Regions from separate parts of the Lactobacillus sp. 3B(2020) genome, predicted to be linked through region 2. Evidence: predicted binding sites of a transcription regulator. Region 2 holds the regulator's gene; each other region holds the start of a gene.
The links. The regulator NrdR, encoded in region 2, represses ribonucleotide reductase genes. The targets are predictions, from matches to a motif close to ACACNATATATNGTGT.
Positions count from the first base shown of each region.

Region 1 (5,751 bases), 110 kb from region 2:
GTATTGGTTTGATTAGTAAATTTAAACCGCTAAAATGGATTTTAGATCTTTACGTTTGGTTGATGCGGGGAACGCCACTGCTTTTGCAATTAATTTTTGTCTTCTATGGTTTACCAATTATCGGGATTGTTTTTCCACGTTATGAAGCAGCGGTCTTTGCCTTTATTCTTAATTATGGCGCTTATTTTGCAGAAATTTTCCGGGGTGGGTTCCAATCAATTGATCCTGGTCAATATGAAGGGGCTAAGGTGCTACGGTTAAGCTACTCCCAAACTTTACGCAAGATTGTGATTCCACAAGTTGTTAAAATTGTAATTCCTTCAATTGGAAATGAAGTTATTAACTTGGTTAAGGATTCATCTTTGGTATATGTAATTGGACTTGGCGATCTTCTACGGGCCGGAAATGTGGCAACAGCTCGTGATGTTACTTTAGTACCATTATTAATGGTTGGGGTAATTTACCTGATCTTAATTGGAATTTGTACTTTCTTATTACGGAAGGTTGAAAATCGCTACTCATACTACAAATAATTGGGAGGTAGCAAAATGTTAGAGATAAAGAATTTAAAGAAAAGCTTTGGCAGCCGTCAAATTTTAAACGGGGTTAATTTTACAGTTAATGATGGCCAAATTTTGTGTATTGTTGGCCCCTCCGGAGCTGGGAAAACGACCTTATTGCGGTGCATTACCGGATTGGAAAGTGCAGATAGCGGTGAATTTTTAATTGATGGTGCCGTTTTTGATCCCCAAGGAATGGAAGCAAGTGATGCGGTGATGGGAGTTGTATTCCAAGATTTTAATCTTTTTCCACACCTTTCAGTCTTAGAAAATGTTACCTTAGCACCAGAAATGGTCCTCAAGGAAAGTAAAAAAGTTGCCGAAAAAGTAGGCCGCGAATTATTAGCCGAACTTGGTCTAGAGGGAAAGAGCGATCTTTATCCGTACCAGCTATCTGGTGGTCAAAAACAACGGGTTGCCATTGCCCGGGCCTTGGCGATGAAACCAAAGATTCTTTGTTATGATGAACCAACAAGTGCCCTCGATCCTCAATTACGGGACGAAGTAGCTGATTTACTTTTGAAGTTGAAAGAGCAGGGAATGACTCAACTAGTAGTTACCCACGATATGGACTTTGCTGAAAAGATTGCGGATAAGTTGTTAAAGGTTACAGCATTAGATCAAAAGGGGTAAGCTAAGGATGAAACGGTTTAAATTACTAATTTTGGCCGTTCTTTGTCTTCCAGTAATCTTCTTAGCTGGTTGTCAGTCGGTTGTTCAACGGGCAAACAGTCAGGATACTTGGTCAAAGATCGAGCGGCAAAAGAAAGTTGTAATAGGGTTAGATGATAGTTTTGTTCCAATGGGCTTTCGGGAAAAAAGTGGTAAGCTTGTGGGATATGATGTTGATTTAGCTCGTGCAGTATTCAAGCAATATGGCATTAAAGTTGATTTTCAACCAATTGATTGGTCAATGAAGGAAACTGAACTCCGCAATGGAACCATTGATCTCCTTTGGAATGGTTATTCAGTTACCCCAGAGCGAGCGAAAAAGGTGGCTTTTAGTCGACCATACCTCCAAAATCAACAGGTCTTAGTTACCAAGAAAAGTTATGGGGTTAAAACCTTTGCTGATATGAAAGGAAAAACCCTTGGGGTTCAAAATGGTTCGACGGGTCAAACGGAGTTAAATACTCAACCAAAATTATTAAAGAATTTTATTAAGGGAAAGACGCCAGTTCTGTATGATACCTTTCCAAATGCCTTTATTGATCTGAATGCTAACCGGATTCAAGGGCTTTTGATGGATAAAGTTTATGCAGAATACTATATTCGGCACCAGAAAAATCGAAAAGACTTTAGAGTCATTGTTAATCCTAACTTTGAAGTGGATGATTTTGCCGTTGGTTTAAGGAAAGGGGATAAGACCTTAAAGAAGAAGATCGATCAAGGCCTTGGACGATTACAAAGAAACGGCCAACTTAAAAAAATTAACGAAAAATGGTTCGGGACTTCGAGTAATTATCTTGGTAAGTAGGTAAACTGCTTTTGCAAGGCTTAATCCCAAAAATGGAGGTTGGGGAAAAAGCTCCTTGACGGCCTAGTTGGGATAAGAAGGACGAAGGTTGATTCATTAGAATCAACTTTCGTTCGCACTTATCCACTAAGGCCGTGATTTGGCGCGAACCAGCCAACTGGTTTGGCGTTTGTGAGCCCATGCAAGGCTGAATCGGTTGGTGCGACCGTTAGGGAAGCAACTGCCATTCAGCTACTGCTTTGACCTTAGTTACTGAGTAACATTCGGAGATGCAAGGAGGCCGGGAAGAAACGCGTTTCTTCCTGGCTTTTTTATTTAAAATTTGATACTAAGTGATCCCTTTTTATCGCTATGAAAACGCTTTGTGGTAAAATGTACTTGTAAATCAAATTTGAGGAGGAATTGCTCATGACAATGGATCCAAATAAGGCTCAGGATGTATGGAAAGATGTTGGACAACATGTTCAATTTACGGTACTTGAATTAAATCGAAAGGACCAAGCTAAGGAGCGTGAAGTAATTTGTGAGTTTGCTGACCGTTATCAAGCAATTTTGCGTTCCTTACGGATTCGTGATGAAAAGGGCGATCTAAAGGGATCATTTGGTTTTAGTAGTGCTGCTTGGGACTACCTATTCCCTGGTTCAGCAAAACCAAAGGAATTGGAAACATACCAAACGGTTAAGGGGCCAAAGTATGAGATGCCAGCTTCTAAGGGTGATCTTTTCTTCCACATTCGGGCTAGTGACGAAGCTGTGGTATATGAAGCTATGAGTCAATTCCGGCGCTTCTTAAAAGATATTACGACAGTCGTTGATGAAACAAAGGGTTTCCGTTACTTTGAAGGTCGCGCAATTATCGGTTTTATTGATGGGACTGAAGCACCACAAATTGAAGATGCTGCCGACTACGCAATTATCGGGGATGAAGATCCGACCTTTGAAAATGGTTCATATGCCTTTGCACAAAAGTGGCGGCATAACATGGACTTCTGGAACCACTTGAAGACCGAAGAACAAGAAAAAGCTATTGGTCGGGAGAAGTTTAGTGACCTAGAACTTGATGACGAAGAAAAGTTCAAGAATGCTCACAACGTAACTTCTAAGGCAGAAATCGACGGTGAAGAACAAAAGATTGTCCGGATGAATGTACCATATTCTGATCCGGCTTCTGGAAATACTGGGACTTACTTCATTGGTTACTCTCGTCACTGGGCGGTAACCAAAATGATGTTACAAAATATGGTTGATCAAAGCGATTTCTTATTGACTTTCTCTGATATTTTGAGTGGTCAATTGTTCTTCATTCCTTCCCGGCCACTGCTTGACCAAATTGCCGAAGGGGAATTTTAATTCTTCCAATTAAACTAGCAGTAAAGCTAAGTAGAGGAGGGGAAAAATTCCTCGATGGCCAGATGGGATAAGAAGAACGAAAGTGGATTCATTAGAATCATGCTTGGCGCGAACCAGCCAACTTGTTTGGCGTTTGCAAGCCCATTCAGTTGCTGTTTTGACCGCCGTTTCTGAGTAACATACAGAGATGAATAGTCAAAAGAAAAGTTGGCGAAAATAAGCGTACACCAGACATTACCTAAATAAGAATAAAAAATCAGGAAAAGATGATATTAAAAAAGAGGGTTAATCCTCAACTAAGGACTGTGAGTCTTGATACCGATAACGGATGATACTTGAAAATGGCTAATCGGCATTTCAGGGTCTTATCCTTCCAAGCTACCATTACGATCTTATTCAGTTTTGGATAAGGTCGTTTTTTGTGTGGTCCGTGTAGTCACTCTTAAAACCTACAGATTAAAACATGATAAAAATTTCAGCTTAGAAAAATTATTTTTAGTTGTCCGTTAGTTTATCAATTGAGCAAATTGTGAAAATTGAGACCGGTTTAAATAAACTAATAAAAAATAAGAGTCATTGATAAAGATAAGTTACCACTTGCTTAATTAATATATCAAATGATATTTGATTATTTTGAAATTAGGATAGTTTACAAACTATTAGTTCATACACAACATATAGTGCTTTTGAAGTCAAGAGTTTCTATATATTGTCATTTTGGCTACTATGGAAACTGTTAATTATCGATTGAAGTGAGGACTAAGAAAATGCAAACAGATCTTGAAACCTTAAAAACTGTTCAAGTTGAAAAGCGTGATCAGACCGTGACGCCCTTTTACCCCTACAAAATTAACTGGGTGCTTGATCAGCTTCATGCGAACAAAACGGTTAAAAATGCAGTAGTTACCAACCTAATTAAGAAATTTTCAGGCCAAAAACTTATCCAAACCAAGCAAATTGCCGCCGAGATCAAAGCCACTTTAATTACAAATGATCAACCCGCTTTGGCTAAAATTTATAGTGATTATCGGCGACGCGATGAAGAAAATTTTGCCAAGGCAACCGACCCTCAAGTAAAACTAAAAGCGCTTTTTGGGAAAAATGATCGGGTTGTCCATGAAAATGCCAATAAGGATTCAAAGGTTTTTAATACTCAACGCGACCTTGAAGCTGGCGTTGTCAGTCGAGCACTGGGGTTAAAAATGTTGCCCGAAGTGGTGGCTAAGGCCCATTTACGGGGAGATCTCCATTGGCATGATCTTGACTACTCACCTGTTACGCCGGAAACAAATTGTTGCTTAATTGATTTTGATGAGATGCTAGCTCATGGATTTAAGATCGGAAATGCTTGGGTTGATTCACCGAAATCAATTCAAACGGCGACTGCTCAAATGTCGCAAATCATTGCGAACGTGGCTTCGTTGCAATATGGTGGGTGCTCAGCTAACCGGATTGATCAGCTTCTGGAACCATATGCAAAAATAAATTATCAAAAGCATTTACGGGATGCCAAAGAGTGGGTGGCACCTGATAAGCAAATCGCTTATGCACGCCGGAAAACGCAAAAGGACATTTATGATGCCATGCAAGCCTTAGAGTACGAAATTAATACTTTATACTCATCCCAAGGTCAGACGCCATTTACCACAATTAACTTTGGTTTGGGAACTTCTTGGATTGCCCGCGCAATTCAAAAAGCAATTTTACAAATTCGGATTAAAGGACTGGGGAAAGAACACCGAACGGCAATTTTTCCAAAACTAATTTTTACTTTGAAACGAGGATTAAACCTTAATCCTGGAGATCCTAATTATGATATTAAGCAGTTGGCGTTAGAATGCTCAACGAAACGGATGTATCCAGATTTGTTGATGTATGATCAGATTATCAAGATTACCGGAAGTTTTAAGACCCCGATGGGCTGTCGGAGTTTTTTACAGGGGTGGCATGATCCTGCAAACGGGAAAGAAGTTAACTCTGGACGGATGAATTTAGGGGTAGTTTCCTTAAATTTACCCCGGATTGCCCTAGAAGCTAAAGGTGACCAAAAACTATTTTGGGAAATTCTTGATGAACGACTTAATTTAGCAAAGATTGCTTTGGATTACCGGATTAAGCGGACCAAGGAAGCAAAACCAGAAAATGCGCCCCTTCTATATATGTATGGAGCATTTGGGAAACGCCTAAAACCAACGGACAGTGTTGATGAAGTTTTTAAAAATAGTCGGGCAACGGTTTCCCTTGGCTACATTGGGTTATATGAAGTTGGGGCTAGCTTCTATGGCCCAAGTTGGGAGCAAAACGAAGCGGCTCATCAATTTGTAGTTAAAATTGTTAAACAGATGGCAGCGGCTTGTCACCAAT
Region 1 covers NZ_CP047410.1:667,477-673,227, forward strand. The annotation lists gene GTO83_RS03225 (amino acid ABC transporter permease) at 1-533, shown strand, start outside; gene GTO83_RS03230 (amino acid ABC transporter ATP-binding protein) at 549-1,193, shown strand; gene GTO83_RS03235 (amino acid ABC transporter substrate-binding protein) at 1,201-2,037, shown strand; gene GTO83_RS03240 (Dyp-type peroxidase) at 2,446-3,387, shown strand; gene nrdD (anaerobic ribonucleoside-triphosphate reductase) at 4,155-5,751, shown strand, end outside.
Region 1: a site for NrdR is predicted at 4,056-4,071, ahead of nrdD (anaerobic ribonucleoside-triphosphate reductase). Genes of this name have one in related genera too.

Region 2 (5,751 bases):
AAATTAACTAAACTTCATTATAACGGTCTACTTGTTCTGGTTCAAATTTTAACCTTGTAATTACCCTATTTAACTTTATTGTTAAAAAAAAGATTAGGGCAAGTTAGATAACCGTCCTAATCCAATTCATTTAATTTAAAGTTTAGTTTAAAGCCTTCTTAGCCTCTTCAACCAAAGCCTTAAAAGCATCGGCATCGTTAACTGCGAGATCGGCTAACATCTTCCGGTTGATATCAATGTTAGCTAACTTCAAACCATGCATCAACTTGGAGTAGCTAAGTCCGTTCATACGGGCACCAGCGTTAATCCGGGCAATCCATAATTCACGGAACTTACGCTTGTTAACCTTCCGGTCACGAAATGCGTAAGTGTAACCCTTCATAACTTGGTCCTTAGCAGTCTTAAAAAGACGGTGCTTTGAACCAGTGTAACCCTTAGCCAACTTCATAATGCGCTTCCGACGAGCGCGCGTAACTGTTCCACCCTTAACTCGCATAGTGGTAACCTCCTAAAATACTAGTTTTATTTTAATCGTGTAGGCTCGCTACTAATCTTACTTAGCAGGAAGCATCTTCTTGAAACGCTTTACGTTAGACTTATCCATCATGGATAAACCACGTAATTGACGACGTTGCTTCTTAGTCTTACCGTGGAAACGGTGGCTAGTAAATGAGTTACCACTCTTGAAACCACCCTTAGCAGTCCGCTTAAAACGCTTTGCAGCAGCGCGATTAGTCTTCATCTTTGGCATAATGAATTCCTACCTTCTTTGTTATTTTTTTGCCTTGTCGTTAAGGGGAGCAAGTGTTAAGAACATACTCCGCCCTTCCATCTTTGGCCGTTGCACAACCGTGGCGATGTCTTTAGTTTCATCAGCCATCTTCTCAATCATGTCACGACCGATATCCTTATGCGTAATTGCACGACCTCGGAAGCGAAGCGAGACTCGAACTTTGTCACCCTTTTCGATGAACTTCCGAACCCGCCCTAACTTCACGTTAAAATCATTCGTATCAATTGTGGGACTTAAGCGGATTTCCTTAACTGCAACAGTCTTTTGGTTCTTCCGCGCTTCCCGTTCTTTTTTTTGCATTTCAAAACGGTACTTCCCGTAGTCCATAATCCGAGCAACGGCTGGACGCGCTTTGGGAGCAACTAAAACTAAGTCAAGATCAGCAGCTTCTGCCATCCGCAAAGCTTCTTCTTTTGACTTAACTCCGAGTTGTTCACCATCTTGGTCAATTAACCGAACTTCCTTGGCCCGAATACCGTTATTGACAATCATTCCCTGAGCTATGGCAACACACCTCCGATATTTTTAGTGGAAAGAGCAAGCAAAAAAGCGGAGTGCACACCACCCCGCCGTAAAATGGTAATATTCCAACCATCATACTTCAACTCATCAGCCCGGCAACCTGTTTATTACCAAGGCGAGAAGCGGGTGCTTCTGCTTTTTTTCTTTCAACACTACATATACTATAAAAATTACCACTCCAAGTCAAGAACTTTTTATATTTTTCCTAACTTCTGTCGTAAATTGTCACCACCAACCGTAACTTCCCGGGATAAAAAGCGAATTCGTTCCATAATCCGTTTTGCCTTTAGTGGTTCTTGATCCCCTTTTACATCAACTGCCAAGTGTTTCTCAAGCTCAACCATTGTAAAATTAGAAGAGAAAAAGGTTGGTAATTCCATCTGCATCCGGTATTCCAAAATCACACCCAAAACTTCATCCCGGACCCAAGCTGACATCGCATCGGCACCAATATCATCGATCATTAAGATTGGAGCCTGTTTAATCCGATCCCGTTCCAAGTCAGTTGTATTTTTTCCAATTGAGCTCTTCATGCTAACCGCAAAAGTAGGAAAATGAATTAAAATTGATTGAATTCCGCGTTCCCTGGCGAGCCCATTGGCAATCGCACCAAGCAAAAAGGTTTTGCCGACCCCAAACTCACCGGTTAGATACATTCCTGGCATAAAGCTACTTGGTGAATAATCATGGACAAATCGCATGCCACGTTGAAAGGCAACGTTTCGATATTCAGAAGCATTTTCACCTTCTAGAAAAGCATTTTCAAAGGTCGCATTAGCAATAAACTTAGGCATAGCCAAAGTTTCAACTAAAGATCGTTGCTTTGCCGCTGCCCTTTGAGCGCGGAGTTGTTCAGTTGGAACATAAACAACATCAATTTGCCCAGCCGATATCGCTAACCGCGGAACATATCCAGGGGCGACACTTGCCTTGCCTTGTTTAACCAAGTCCCGGTCATGAACAAATTCGTATAACTTAGAGCTCCCTCGGTTAATGCTTTCTTGGTCAAGTTCATCTTGATGATTCCGAAGGAAGGATTGGACTTCCGGATCGGCAAAGACTGCTTTCATAATTTTACGATATGCCTCATCCCCACCTTGAGGGCTAATGATCCCATCCATCGTTTGATTAACTGATTCCATTTAAATCCCTCCTTTTAGTTGTGCTTATGATGTTTCTTCATATCAGCGAGCATTTTTTTCATTTCGGCAACCCGTTTAGGATCAACTTCGCCCCCTTTTTTTCCTTTAGTTGGATGGTCAGACTTCTTCGCCCATTCTGGTAGCTCTTCTTTGATCCGCGGTCGTTTATTACTGTAATTAGATGAATGGCGATTTTGTCGTTGATCAAAACGTTCTCGTTGTTTTTCCTGATGACTTTGTGCTTGCCGTAAAGCCTGAGCAGCTGAATTAATTCCTTTGGATTGCCAAGACGAAGCAATTGAAATTGCTAGGTTAGCAACCAGATTATCCATTCCTTGATCAACTAACAAATACCAAGTTAAAACATTCAATACGCTTCCTGGTAAGTTACTATTACGCCCAATTTCCATTAAAACTCGTTGCTCAGCCGGGGTGACAAACCCCCCTTTTTGTTCTTTAATTTGCTTAAGGAATGGAATCGGAGCCAATCGATCAGCTAGTTGAACCAGTTCGCGCATTGGTTGAGAAAAACCGGTTACGTCCTCATTGTCACTGACAACTTGAAGTTTGGTTTGAACTGGCTGACTAGCACGCTGGACCTCATTTTTAAAAGTTAATTTTCTAAAAGTATTAGTTGCAAGATCCGTTGCCCGGGCAGCCAAGTTAGCCAACTGAAGCTCATCAAAACCATATAACCGGTGCTCTGCCAAAATTAACTTTTGCGCCTCCCGTAATTGATCCTCTGGAACACCCAGACTGTCCGCTTGACGAAGGAAAAAATTAAAATCGAAATTCTCAGTTGGCACCGATAAAGAAGGCGTCTGATCAGTCGGCAATGATTGTCGCGCCTTAGTTATTGCCTGGTCATCTTTAGCTTGCGTACTTGGATCCGGTTTAAAAACAGTAAAGAAACTTTTCGTAACTTGTTTTAGTTGGCTAGGATCAAAAAAATTCTCCTTTGCCCGTTGAACCAAGTGATTAAATTCATTTGCCCCGACTTGTTGCAATAATAAAACAGATAACAAATCATCGTTAATTAATTCAACTGGGGTTAGTGGTGGTTGAACCTCAAAAACGAGGGTTACTCCTAATTCATCGCTTAATTGGTAAGTTTTTATCAACCCCAAACCTTCTAAGCGGTCAAGAGCCCGCGAAAAGGCAGGTAAACCAATGTTTAAACGAACTAGCAAAGTACTGACCAGTTGTCGTTTTGTTAAGACCGGGTTTGGTTTAACTAAGTCACTTAAAGCTAAAAAAAGCCCTAATGCATCAGCGCCAAGCAGGGGCTGATAGAAGGGCAAAAAAGATGTTTGCAAAAGCCCAACAAACTTCGGATTGGCACTAACTAAGTATCCCGTTTTAGGAGTTATCGGGGCACGTTCAATCATCATTGGTCTCCGTTTGATGATGTTGTTTATCCATGACCGATTTAAGTTCATTCATAAAGGTATCAACATCTTTAAATTGCCGATAAACGCTAGCAAAACGAATATAAGCGATCTGATCAACCTCTTGTAACTCATTCATCACAAATTCGCCAATCACCTGGCTTGAAACCTCATTTTCTCCAAGCCGCCGGACCCGGGATTCAACATTTGAAGCAATATCAGTTAATTTTTCCATACTAACGGGTCGCTTTTCTGCTGAACGTACTAAGCCATTCAAAACTTTTTGCCGGCTAAATTCTTGGCGGGTTCCATCCTTTTTAATTACCAAAAGTGGGGTCTCTTCATATCGTTCAAAGGTAGTAAAGCGAAAGCCGCAATTCATGCATTCGCGGCGCCGCCGGATAAAAGTCCCATCTTCGCTCGGACGACTGTCAACAACTCGCGAGCCGTTATGATGACAATGTGGACAAATCATCACTAACCTCCTAATTATTCCTTAACTCAATAGGTTCATTTTATTATAGCATTATTAAAGCCACTTAAACAGCCAATTATCAACTTGCAAGTAGGTATTCATTATCGATCCTTCATTATCGATCACCACATTCGCTAGCTCTTGTTTCTGCTCGAGCGGCCATTGGGCATTAATCCGAGCTTGTGCCGTTGCCTTATTATAATGATTGCGCGCCATTAATCGTTTTAATTGAGTTGCCGGCTTAACAGCAACAACCATTACGGCATCACACATGGTCTCGTATCCCCCTTCGAATAAGAGTGGAATATCTAAAACCACTAATTTCACTTGATTGGCCCTGGCCTTTTTTAAATCCACACAAAACTCTTGGTGAATAATTGGCCCTAAAGCTTGATTTAGCTTTGTTTCTGCTTGCGCATCGCCAAAGACCATTTCCCCCAATTTGGCTCGTAGCAAAGTCCCATCCGAAGCTAAAATTTGGGAACCAAAAGCCGCTACCAACCGCTTTAGGCCCAGTTGATGGGGTTCCACTACCCGGCGGGCAATTAAGTCACCATCAATAATTACCGCTCCTTTTTGCGCAAGATATTTTGACACCGTTGATTTACCGGTTGCAATCCCCCCAGTTAAGCCTAAAACCTTAGTCATCGGCTTTTACCAATGGTTGACAACGGGGACAGAAAGTCGTTCCTCGTTGGGCAACCTTAATCTTAACGAGCTTAGTTCCACACCGGTGGCATTTTTCACCGCCTCGGCCATAAACATCCAATTCATTTTGGAATTTTCCAGCATCCCCAAAAGCATTCTTAAAAGAGTGGACTGTTGTTCCATGATGTTCGGTTGCCCGGGCTAATTCATGAATGATGTTTTCACGTAACTTAGCAATTTTCGCTTCTGATACTTGGTTTGTGGGTTCTTCGGGATTGATCTGAGTTTCCCACAGGACTTCATCTGCATAAATATTTCCGAGACCGGCTACATGGGCTTGATTGAGTAAGAAAGGTTTAATCTTACTATGGGACTTTTTCATAATCTTTACTAAATAATCAAGTTTAAGATCTTCTTCAGTTGGTTCGGGACCAATCTTTGCCAAGCCGCCATACTGCATTTCTGTTCCGGTTTTAACCAAATGCATCCGTCCGAACTTACGGGTATCCCGATAGCCTAAATCAGTACCATCAGTAAAATGAAATAACACGTGAACATGCTTATCAATTGCAGTCCCCGTTTTTTGGTTAAAATAACTTCCTTCCATTCGCAAGTGCGAGATCATTGTTAAGTCATTTGAAAAACGAAAAAGTAAGTACTTTCCGCGCCGATCAATTCGTTCAATTGTTTGTCCAATCAAAGCTTCTTTAAAATTTTCAACTGAATTTTCAATCATTTTTGGATAATATATATCAATCCCGTTAACTTGCCGTCCCGCAGCAA
Region 2 covers NZ_CP047410.1:772,898-778,648, reverse strand. The annotation lists gene rplT (50S ribosomal protein L20) at 143-496, opposite strand; gene rpmI (50S ribosomal protein L35) at 554-751, opposite strand; gene infC (translation initiation factor IF-3) at 773-1,285, opposite strand; ribosomal protein L20 leader region at 1,329-1,459, opposite strand; gene dnaI (primosomal protein DnaI) at 1,510-2,457, opposite strand; gene GTO83_RS03750 (DnaD domain protein) at 2,472-3,845, opposite strand; gene nrdR (transcriptional regulator NrdR) at 3,838-4,320, opposite strand; gene coaE (dephospho-CoA kinase) at 4,375-4,968, opposite strand; gene mutM (bifunctional DNA-formamidopyrimidine glycosylase/DNA-(apurinic or apyrimidinic site) lyase) at 4,961-5,751, opposite strand, start outside.

Region 3 (5,751 bases), 330 kb from region 2:
GTTAGGACTAGCAACGTGATAATCACTATCAGCCATTGCTTCAACCGCTCCAAGCCGATAACCATTTCCGACTTGACTAAAGAAGTCATGGTTGGATGTGGTGGTAGAAATTCCATTCATTACAACAGGGTTTACGTCTTCGTCAGTATCTGGGAAGAGTGGATCTTGCCCTAAGTTCATTAAGGCCTTGTTGGCATTGTAACGGATAAAGGTCAATACGTCATCGGTCCAACCAACTTGATTGTATAATAATTGGGTGTATTTTTCTTCGTTATCATAAAGTTCATAAAGAAAGTCGTACATCCAATCCTTAATTTCTTGTTGCCGTTTGGTGCTAAGTTGTTTCATACCCACTTGGAACTTGTAACCAATGTAGGTTCCGTGAACTGATTCGTCCCGGAGAATTAACTTGATGATTTCAGCGACGTTGTTTAATTTGTTATGGCCAAGGTAGTAGAGTGGGGTGTAAAAACCAGAATAGAAGAGAAAAGTTTCCAGGAAAACATTGGCAATCTTCTTTTTTAATGGGTCTTCGTTTGGATCCAAATAGAGGTTTCCAATCTTAATAGCCTTATTTTGAAGATATTCTTCAGTGTCTGACCAGTGGAAAATTTCTTCAATTTCATCGGGCGTGTTCAACGTGGAAAAAATCGTTGAATATGATTTGGCGTGAACCGATTCCATAAATTGAATGTTGTTCAAAACCGCCGTTTCATGTTGGGTCTTAACATCTTCCTTTAAAGCAGTTAGGCCAGCTTCAGATTGGAGTGTATCCAATAGGGTCAAGCCCCCAAAGACGTGACCAACAACCCACCGGTGATCATCGTCTAATTCGCGCCAGTCGTCCATATCGTTAGAAACTGGAATCCGGGTATCTAACCAGAATTGTTCAGTTAGTTTTTCCCAAGTTGCTTTATCAATCATATCGGAAACCCGATTCCAATTGATTGCTTTATAGTTTTCAATTGCCATTTTTATTTATCCTCGGTCCTTTTAATTTAAATTTAAGAAATAACTATTCAATTGTAGCATGCTAATCGTGAAACTTTAATTAATAACGCCTAAATTACACAGGATTCACATTGGTTAGCGCCAATTTCACCACTGTCGTCGGTGAAGGTCCGGATGTAGTAGATCGACTTAATCCCTTTTTGGTAAGCATAGTGACGTAAGATGTTTAGATCCCGGGTAGTCATTTTATCCGTCCGCCCGTTCTTCCATTCATACATTCCTGCTGGAATGGTTGACCGCATGAAGAGGGTCATTGAAAGGGATTGGTCGACGTGTTCTTGGGCCGCCGCATAGGTATCAATAACTGACCGCATATCTGTATCGTATGCTGACTTGTAGTATGGGAGGGTGTCGTTGCTTAGATATGGGGCAGGGTAGTAGATCTTCCCAATCATCTTTTCTTGCCGTTCTTCAATCCGATTGATGATTGGATGCAAGCTTGAAGTCGAATCACCAATGTAAGAAGTTGATCCATTTGGGGCAACCGCCATCCGGTAGGCATTGTAAAGGCCATCTTTTTGAACCTTGGCCTTCAAGGCTGCCCAGTCATCGGGACCAGGAATGAAGAAGCCATCAAAAAGCTGCTTTACTAAAGGTGTCTTTGGTCCCCAGTCTTGGTTGAGGTACTTGTCAAAGTATGAACCATCAGCGTAAGTACTCTTATCGAATTCGTAGAAACTTTCACCCTTTTCGCGGGCCAATTCGTTGGAAGCAACCAAAGTCCAGTAGTTTAGCAACATAAAGTAAACACTAGTAAATTCAATTGCTACTGGACTCCCGTACTGGATATGGTGCTTAGCTAAGAATCCGTGAAGCCCCATTGCGCCGAGTCCAACTGAGTGGTAAAGGTCATTTCCTTTCCGAATTGAAGGAACCACCGTTAAACTTTCCGCATCAGAGATTGTGGTCAATGCCCGCATCATTGCCCGGACAGACCGTCCGAAGTCGGGGCTTTCCATTAAGTTAGCAACGTTGGTGGAACCAAGGTTACATGAAACGTCAGTCCCTAAGATATCGTAAGATTGATCATCAGCCACAACTGAAGGGGCTTGAACTTGGGCAATTTCAGAACAGAGGTTACTCATGATAATTTTCCCGTTAACGGGGTTGTTTCGGTTTTCAGTGTCGATGTTAACAATGTATGGGTAACCAGATTCTTGTTGGAGTTTTGAAATTTCGTCTTCAAGTTCCCGAGCATCAATCCACTTTTTGGTGATTTCATCATTAGCGACTAATTTGTCGTAGTCCTTGGTGATATCAACGTAGGCGAATGGCTTACCATAAACTCGTTCCACATCATATGGGCTGAAGAGGGCCATTTTTTCACCCTTTTCAACTAATTCGTAGAACTTATCAGGTACCGTAATCCCTAAGGAAAGGGTCTTGAGTCGAATTTTTTCATCCGCATTTTCTTTTTTGGCAGATAGAAATGCCACAATATCAGGATGGAAAACTGAAATGTAAACAACACCAGCTCCTTGCCGTTGGCCAAGCTGATTGGAGTATGAGAAAGCATCTTCCAATAATTTCATAACTGGTACCACGCCACTGGCTGCACCCTTAATTTTTTTGATTGGGGCGCCGGCTTCCCGGAGGTTAGTTAAGTTAATGCCGACTCCACCACCAATTTTAGAGAGTTGGAGGGCAGAGTTGATCGTCCGGCCGATTGTATTCATATTATCAGTGGCTTGGATTTCAAAGCAGGAAACAAACTCTCCCCGGCGCTTCCGCCCAACGTTTAAGAAGGTTGGGGTAGCTGGTTGGTAGCGTTGATGGATTAATTCGTCAGCGAGATCCATGGCAAGCTCTTCATCCCCATCAGCTAAGTACAGAGCATTCATTGCTACCCGGTCAATGTAGTTTTCCAAGTAGTACTCCTTATCGTTTGTCCGCATTGCATATTGGGCGTAGAACTTGTAGGCCGCCATAAAGGAATGAAAATGGAAGTTAATCCCTTTTAGGTAGTCATACAAACGAGTGATGAAGGTCATTGAGTACTTTTCAATGAATTCCTTTTCTAAATAGTCGTGATCAATCAACCAGTTTAACCGTTCTTCAACGGAACCAAATTTTTTGGTGTTGGGGTAAACGTTAACTTCTAGAAAGTTTTCAAGGGCCTCTTTGTCCTTATTTAATTGGATTTGTCCATTCTTAGGCAAATTGATTTCATTATTTAAATCAAAGTACTTGACTTGCGTCATATCAATATCAGAAAGTGCCATGTTTTCCTCCGTACAATTTATTAATAATATATATAGGAAAAGAAGTGGAATAAAGTTTCGATAGTTCCACCCCTTGAGGCCAGTTAAGGATAAACCTCACAAAAAAGAGCGTAGGCAAAGGCGCCTACTACTCTATGGTAGGGCTGCCGGGGCACGCCCCAGCAATTTATCTGGGGGACCCTAGAAAGCCAACTTCTTAAGCATGTCTGGCCGGAAACCAGTGAAAGCAACACCGTCAGGTAATTTAACAACTGGGGTTGCCTTAAAACCTTCAGCCTTTAATGAGTTAATATATTCTGGTTGTTCATCAATGTTGTGTTCTATGAAGTTAACGTTGTGCTGTTCTAAGAAACGCTTCGTCATCTTGCACTGTACGCAATTATTTTTTGAAAAAACGGTTACCATAATTAAATCCCCCTAATACGAATTTGATGTTTTAAAGTATAGCCGATTTTTGGGAAAAATCAATCCAAAAAACACCATATCTCGTAGTTAAATAAAAACTAAATACAAGATATGGTGTATTAATTCGGCTTTTATTTCGCTTTCACAGGGGCCAAAATTTTTTTCAAAATGAATTTTAGGTCATTTAAAGTTGGCACCCAACGAAAATTCATTATACACTGAATCGGAATAAAAAACAGTGGGTGAAATTTAAAAATGATGACAGAAATCGATTATATGCGCGCCGCCATGGCAGAAGCAGAGCAAGCAGAAATTTTAGGTGAGGTTCCAATTGGAGCAGTGGTTGTTCATGATGAAAAAATTATTGGTCGTGGCCATAATATGCGTGAAAAATTTCAAGACGCAACTTATCACGCCGAGGTACTTGCAATTATGGAGGCATGTCAGAATTTGGGAAGTTGGCGACTTGAAGATTGCGATCTCTATGTGACACTAGAGCCTTGCATTATGTGTAGTGGGGCCATTATTAATTCACGGATTAAGCGAGTAATTTATGCGGCTCCTGATCCTAAAGCCGGAGCAGTTGATTCTTTATATCATCTACTTCAAGATGAGCGATTAAATCATCAAGTTGAAGTTAAAAGTGGGGTTTTGGCAACTGAATGTGGTGACATGCTCCGTCATTTTTTTCGGATGATTCGGAAAAAGCGGAAAGCAGAGCGTAAACGTCAAAAAGAAATCGCTAATTAAAAAATAATTTAAGTTTTGACTAGCATTTCTTCTATAGATAAGGTAAAGTAGTAAGTGCCGTAAGGCCATAAAGCAAGGTTGGACTCGCGAATCGTGTCAGGACCGGAAGGTAGCAGCACTAAGGATGCTCCGGCTTGTGCTTTATGTACATAGGAAATGGTCGTGATTTTCGACTGACGTTTCTGAGTAACATTCGGAGATAAAAAAGAGGCTAAGAAGAAACTCGTGTTTCTTCTTAGCCTCTTTTTAATTTTCTTAAGATAAATAAAACATCGTTATGAAAGAAAGCAATCATTTTCAAAAACTTCTTGAACATGGTAGAATTAAAAATGTGAATTTAAATTAGAATGGAAAAATACCGGGTATTTTAGGATTTTAATCCTACACCGGCAAATTTATTTGGGGAAGGACAGGACGCATTAATGGCGAACATACTTAGAAAGTGGATTGAAAGTGACCGGCGAGAACTTCGGCGGATCAATAAAATCGCAAATAAGGTTGAAAGTTATGCCGATCAGATGGCGAAACTAACGGATGATCAATTAAAAGCTAAAACAACCGAATTTAAGAAGCGTGTGCAAGAACAAGGAGAAGACCTTGACAAGATCTTACCAGAAGCCTTCGCGGTTGCCCGTGAAGGAGCAAAACGGGTTTTAGGTCTCTACCCATTCCACGTGCAGATCATGGGGGGAATTGTTCTCCATGAAGGGAACATTGCCGAAATGAAAACCGGTGAAGGGAAGACCTTAACGGCTACGATGCCGGTTTACTTAAATGCCCTAAGTGGAAAAGGGGTTCACGTTATTACGGTTAATGAATATCTTTCGCAACGGGACGCCGAAGAAATGGGACAACTTTATCACTGGTTAGGTTGCTCTGTCGGGGTTAACGGTGCGGAAAAGACGCCGGATGAGAAGCGGGAAGCCTACAAGTGTGACATCATGTATTCCACGAACAGTGAAATTGGATTTGACTATCTTCGTGATAACATGGCGGTTTACCAAGAAGATCAAGTTCAACGGGGATTAAATTATGCCATCGTTGATGAAGTTGACTCAATCTTAATCGATGAAGCCCGGACGCCATTGATTATTTCTGGTCCCGGGACAGGGACTTCAAAGCTTTACCAACAGACTGACCGGTTTGTAAAGAAATTAAAGAACGAGGACGACTACAAGATTGACCTTGAATCCAAGACCGTTTCTTTGACAGACCAAGGGATCCAAAAAGCGGAAAAGTACTTTAACTTAAAGAACCTTTATGATCCTGATAACACCGCCTTAACTCACCACTTGGATCAAGCCTTGCGGGCTAACTACATCATGCTTAAGGACAAGGACTACGTAGTTTCCGATGGTGAAGT
Region 3 covers NZ_CP047410.1:438,304-444,054, forward strand. The annotation lists gene nrdF (class 1b ribonucleoside-diphosphate reductase subunit beta) at 1-972, opposite strand, end outside; gene nrdE (class 1b ribonucleoside-diphosphate reductase subunit alpha) at 1,062-3,233, opposite strand; gene nrdH (glutaredoxin-like protein NrdH) at 3,414-3,638, opposite strand; gene tadA (tRNA adenosine(34) deaminase TadA) at 3,894-4,388, shown strand; RNA gene ffs (signal recognition particle sRNA small type) at 4,453-4,539, shown strand; gene secA (preprotein translocase subunit SecA) at 4,811-5,751, shown strand, end outside.
Region 3: a site for NrdR is predicted at 3,741-3,756, ahead of nrdH (glutaredoxin-like protein NrdH). Genes of this name have one in related genera too.

Region 4 (5,751 bases), 820 kb from region 2:
TTTGGTAATCCAAAGAAAACAATAAACAATTGAACTAGTAATGGTGTTGACCGGAAAAGCCAAACATAAAAAGAGAAAATCAATTTACCAAGGTACCAAATCCCCTTTACTAAACCATTTCCACGTGGCTTCGAGATTCGGATCAAAGCTGTAATCGCTGCAATCACTAACCCAATTGCAAATGATATCACCGCAATTGGAATAGTATATTTAATTCCCGCCCACACAATTTCTGGGGTGGTACTTCGAATAATTTCCCACATAAGCATTCCTTTCTAATTTGCAAAAGGGCCGTAACAAAAGTTCCCCTTTGCCACGACCCAATTCTAGTCCTTATCTGAGTTACTTATTAGTGATATTACCATTAAAGTACTTTTCAGATAATTGCTTTAACGTTCCATCTTTCCGTAATTCAGCCAAGGCCTTATTAACCTTCTTTTGAAGTCCTTTATTATTCTTACCCATCAAAATCCCAATCGATTGTTCCGGAATCTTGTTAGTTGGTACTTCAGCATACTTCAAATCACTTGCACCAGTTGACTTTTGGTAGTAAAGAAAGGCTTCTTTAGAATTCAAAGCCGCTTCAACTCGTCCCTGCCGAATTAGACTCATTGCAGTCGAAAAGTCACTTGAAGCAACAGTTTGGCCCTTAAACTTCTTAACGTTATCAGCATTTGCCGTTCCAGTGGCGGCAGCAATCTTCTTACCTTTAATATCATTGATTGACTTAATGGTTGTATTATCCTTCTTCATAATCAAAGCGGACTTTGAGTAAATGTAAGGGTCAGAGAAAAGATAAGCTTTTTTCCGGTCAGGAGTCATCGCAATGTCGTTAATTGCCATATCCAATTTTTTGGAACCAACTCCGGCAATTAATGAATCCCACTTGGTTGGGACAATCTTTACCTTGTACCCCATCTTCTTACCAAGCTTTTGTGCCAATTCGACTTCAAAACCAGTTAATTTCCCGTTTTCCCGGTAGGAGTAAGGAGCATAAGTTCCTTCCATCCCAACAGTGATGGTTCCCTTCTTAACCAATTGTGGTTGACTGGAATTAGCTTGTTTACCACACGCTGCCAAGCCCACTACCATCAATACCCCGGCAACTGCAATTTCCAAGCGTTTCATCCATTTTTTCATCGGGAAAATCCTCCTTTATTTTTAAAAAACTTACAAATAATAAGTTAATTCTAACGAAAGCCTTAAGAAAGGTCAAGCAAAGGAGCTAAATTTTATCGTCCCCGCACGATTTTTCCAACCGCCTCCTCTAAGCGATCAATCACCGCATCAGCATCCGTTTGGAAATCCGTTACCCAGTCTTTTTCTGGCGTAACTTGGCCTTCCTTTTCACCCATAAAGTCATAGACGACTAATGTTTGGCCTTCAAGCTTAACATCATCATAGTGGCCTTCTAAAGCTTCATCCATAAAGGCCTGAAGAATTTCCTTTACCGCATCTTCAATTACTTTTTGAACACTCAATTGTTCACCACGAACTTGGTGTTGGGCAATCTTCATTGCGACTTCTTCCATGTTTTCTGGTACTTCAACACTCATGATTTTCTCCCTTCCACTTGTTTTTCGCCTTCCATCTTACCATAATTATGGTGAAAACAAATTGAGGTGAAAAAATGACAGAAATTTATTTTCAGAAAATGACCCCAGACGGATATCACGAAATTGAAGCCCAAATTGAAACCCTAAAGCAAAAACGCCCAACGCTAATTGCTCGCCTAAAAGCCGCTCGCGCTTTAGGCGATCTTTCGGAAAATACAGAATATAGTAGTGCTAAACGGGACTTACGTCACTTGGAAAGTCGCCTTCGCTATCTTGATAAACAACTCAAATATGCGCAGATTATCAATCCTCGAAAAGACGAAAAAATTGATCTCGGTAGCTTCGTAACAATTGAGTTTTTAGATGATCATAGTCAAACCGAATACCAATTAGTTGGCCGCCAAGAAGCAAATCTCCAAGCTAACAAGCTCGCTTTTGATTCACCACTTGGTAATGCAATTAGTCATCAACAAGCAGGCGCAATCGTTACCGTTCCTGCCCCTGATGGTAATTATCAAGTTAAGATTCTTAGCATTCGATTAGCTAACTAAGAAGACTAAATTAATCATAAAACTTTTTCAAATTTAAAAGAAAAGGATTTCATTAAAACTAAGGAAGTAACTTCAACAACATATCATTCGATTAATTAACATAAATCCGCTTGTTTTCTAAGCTTAAACTGCTATACTAGTTTTCGTTGTCTTTCAGACACAATATCTTGTATTTAACTCGTTTAAAACACAAGATCTAGAAAAGAGACGAAGAGGATGATGACGAATGACAAATTATATTAACTTCCTAACCCACCAATTAAAAGGTTGGCCCAAGCAGAACTACTATCTATTTTACTTTAGTCTTGGATGCCAATTAATGACCTTAGTTAACGCGCCCATCACTTGGGTGACTGTAATTACTTTTATTGGAACTACCCTTGGTGTTCTATGCGTATTAGCCATCAACGCTGCTAAGTCCGTTAATGGTTGGCTTGGAATTTTATCTGCAATCTGTTTTATCATCGCAGGTTTAAATGCTAAAAACTACCTTAGCATTCTTGAACAACTTGCCTATGTCATTACTCTGGATATTCCAGTCCTTCTTTCTGCTAACTGGAATGTCAATATGGCGGCCAAGATCCGCCACTTTACTGTCAAAAGTTGGACAATTGCAATTCTGGCAACTATTGCGGTTTACCTAGTATCAGGAAGCCTGATTGGCCGTTTTACTGATGATCCCCGGCCGTGGATTGACGCCATTAGTTTCTCAATTAGTTTAACTGCCGGCGTAATTTGTTTCCTTCGGTTTAACAACCAATACTTCTGGTGGTTAGCTTCAGGGCTTGCCCAATTAGTACTCTGGTTTGTTTCATTTCGACAGGGATCCGCAACCCTAGCAATGGCAATTAATAGCTCTATTTACCTAATTAATGATGTTTTAGCCTTTACCATTTCACCGTGGTACAACGAAAAAGAACGACAACGCGTAACCGCTCAAGAAAGTGCTTATGCCAAATCAATTGGCTTAGAATAGTGATGTTTCATGTGAAACAAAAAAGGCCGGGGAGAAACTGAAGTTTCTTCCCGGCCTTTTTGTCATCTCCGAAGGTTACTTAGCAACCACGGTCAAAGCAGTAGCTGAATGGCCGTTGCTTCCCTAGCGGTCGCACCCTTGCATGGGCTCACAAACGCCAAACCAGTTGGCTGGTTCGCTCTAAAACACGGCCTTAACGGATAAGGGCGAACGAAAGGACGATTCTAATGGATCAACCTTCGTTCTGCTTATCCCAACCAGGCTTCAAGGAGCTTTTTCCATTCTCTTTACTTTCTCTTCATAGCACCTAAGTATGCTTGATAGGTTTGTAAATCGAAACAAACCATTGTTACTTCGAGTTGTGGGTACCGCTCTAATACCGCTTTGATCGTTTTCACTGCAACCTTAGCCGCTTCTTCTAGGGGATAAGCATAGACACCCGTACTAATTGAAGGAAAAGCGACCGTTTGGCAACCATTTTTGATTGCTAATTTCAAACTGTTCCGATATGAATTAGCTAGTAAAATTGCTTCATTATGGTTACCACCCTGCCAAATTGGCCCAGGTGTATGAATAATGTAGTGAGCTGGTAGTTCAAAGCCCGGCGTAATCCGTGCTTCTCCAGTCGGGCAACCATGAAAACGAGCACAAGCAACGTTTAATGCTGGGCCAGCTGCCCGGTGAATAGCGCCATCGACGCCACCGCCTCCCAGTAAGGTTGTATTCGCCGCATTAACAATTGCATCAACTTTTTCCTTGGTAATATCGCCAAGTTTAACCGTAAACTTAGCCATGATGATCACCAAATATTAACTCGTTTTTCTGGTGCCAAGTACATCGGGTCACTTGGTTGGATATCGAAGGCTTCATAAAAATCAGCTAGATTCTTAACTTGCACATTTGCCCGTAACTTCTGGGGTGCATGAACATCAATCGAGAGCAACAATTGTTGATATTCTTTCCGAGCCTTCGTCCGCCAAATCCGAGCCCAGTTAATAAAGAAAGCCTGGGCATCAAAACCTGCTTCTTTTTTAGCGGCACTTAGGGCACAACTCAAGCCGCCAGCGTCAGCAATATTTTCGGAAACCGTCAACTTCCCATTTACTTTTTGACCAGCAAACGGTAAACCATCAAACTCATCAATCATCGCTTGCGCTAATTGTTTAAAATGGGCCGCATCTTCTTTGGTCCACCAGTTATTCAAATTCCCGTACTCGTCAAACAAGGAACCATTGTTATCAAAAGCATGGGAAATTTCGTGAGCAATTACGGCTCCAATCCCCCCATAATTTTGACTACTACTTTGTTTCAAACTATAGAAAGGTGCTTGAAGAACAGCGGCCGGGAAAACAATAATATTCTTAAATGGATGGAAATAAGCATTGACCGTGGCTGGGCTCATTTCCCACTTCATCCGATCAACCGGCTTACCAAAATGGGCAAATTGATCCTTAGCAACAACTTTACTCATACCAACTAAATTTTCCAATAAAGGTTTAGCTGGGTTGACTTTTAGTTGATCATAAATTGCCGGAATCTTATCTGGGTAACCGACTTGAACCCCCAAATGTTCAAGCTTCGTAATTGCTTTTTGCCGGGTAGCTGGGCTCAGCCAATCATTTTTCTGTAAACGTTCCTCATAAACGGTAATCATTTGGTGAACCATGTGTTCAACGTCAGCCTTAGCCTCAGCGCCAAAGTATTTATGAGCATAATAACCACCGACTACTTGACTAAAGATCCCATTCGTAAGACGATAAGCATACTTTTGTTGGTTTGGTGCTTCTTTATTTCCAGAAAGTGCCCGACCGTATTCACCGGCAAGAATCCGGAAGTCATCACTTAAGAAACCAGCTTCCCCCGTTACCCGGTTAACCACAAGCCAAGCCTTAAATTCGGCAAAATGGCCGGTCAAAATATCGTTTAAAGCTTCATAATAAGCTGGTTCGGTAACAATAATTTGGCTTGGCTTTGTACCTACTAAGCTTGTAATCACTTGTCCTAATTCCAGTTGATCAGTATGGGCGACAAAGTCAGCAAAGCTTTGCGGATTGTACATCTTACTGTAGTCTGCTGTCTCTTCACTACTCTTAACATGAGGGACAATTAAAGCATCAAAAGCAACTGCTTTTTCAATCAGTTCTGTAGCCTTTGCTTCTTGGTAACCGAGCTTCACCAATAATTTCAAAACCATTTGTTTCCAAAGAGCTAATAATTGTGGTCCCTGAGGATTATCTTTAGCATAGTAGGTTTTATCTGGCAAAATCAATCCCGGTGCACCCGCAAAAAGTGCATTTACCGTTGCATTTTTCATATTGGCATCAACATCAAAGCTAACCGGTGAAGCGTCACCTTCAAGTACCCAGTTAACAAGGTGTTCCTGTACATTTTGATAGTTTTGTAGGTTTTCAAGTTCTCCTAACCGCGCTTTCAAAGGAGCCGTTCCTTCTTTTTCTCGCCGCGCAAAATCCTTCGTTAAGGTATAAAATTTAACTGCTTCTGCTAGCTTAGCATCAGTTGGCATTTTCTTTTCCATTTGGTCTAAATCGGCCATTAAGGTTTCTTCAATCTCATCAACCAAATCATTGAAGCCACCGGTTGCGGGCTTATCAGCTGGAATCTTAGCTTGTGCTACCCAATCACCGTTTACTGCTTCATATAAGTCTTG
Region 4 covers NZ_CP047410.1:2,106,072-2,111,822, forward strand. The annotation lists gene GTO83_RS10395 (amino acid ABC transporter permease) at 1-263, opposite strand, end outside; gene GTO83_RS10400 (transporter substrate-binding domain-containing protein) at 343-1,140, opposite strand; gene GTO83_RS10405 (hypothetical protein) at 1,233-1,556, opposite strand; gene greA (transcription elongation factor GreA) at 1,631-2,107, shown strand; gene pnuC (nicotinamide riboside transporter PnuC) at 2,334-3,083, shown strand; gene GTO83_RS10420 (O-acetyl-ADP-ribose deacetylase) at 3,371-3,877, opposite strand; gene GTO83_RS10425 (M13 family metallopeptidase) at 3,883-5,751, opposite strand, start outside.
Region 4: a site for NrdR is predicted at 2,265-2,280, ahead of pnuC (nicotinamide riboside transporter PnuC). Genes of this name have one in related genera too.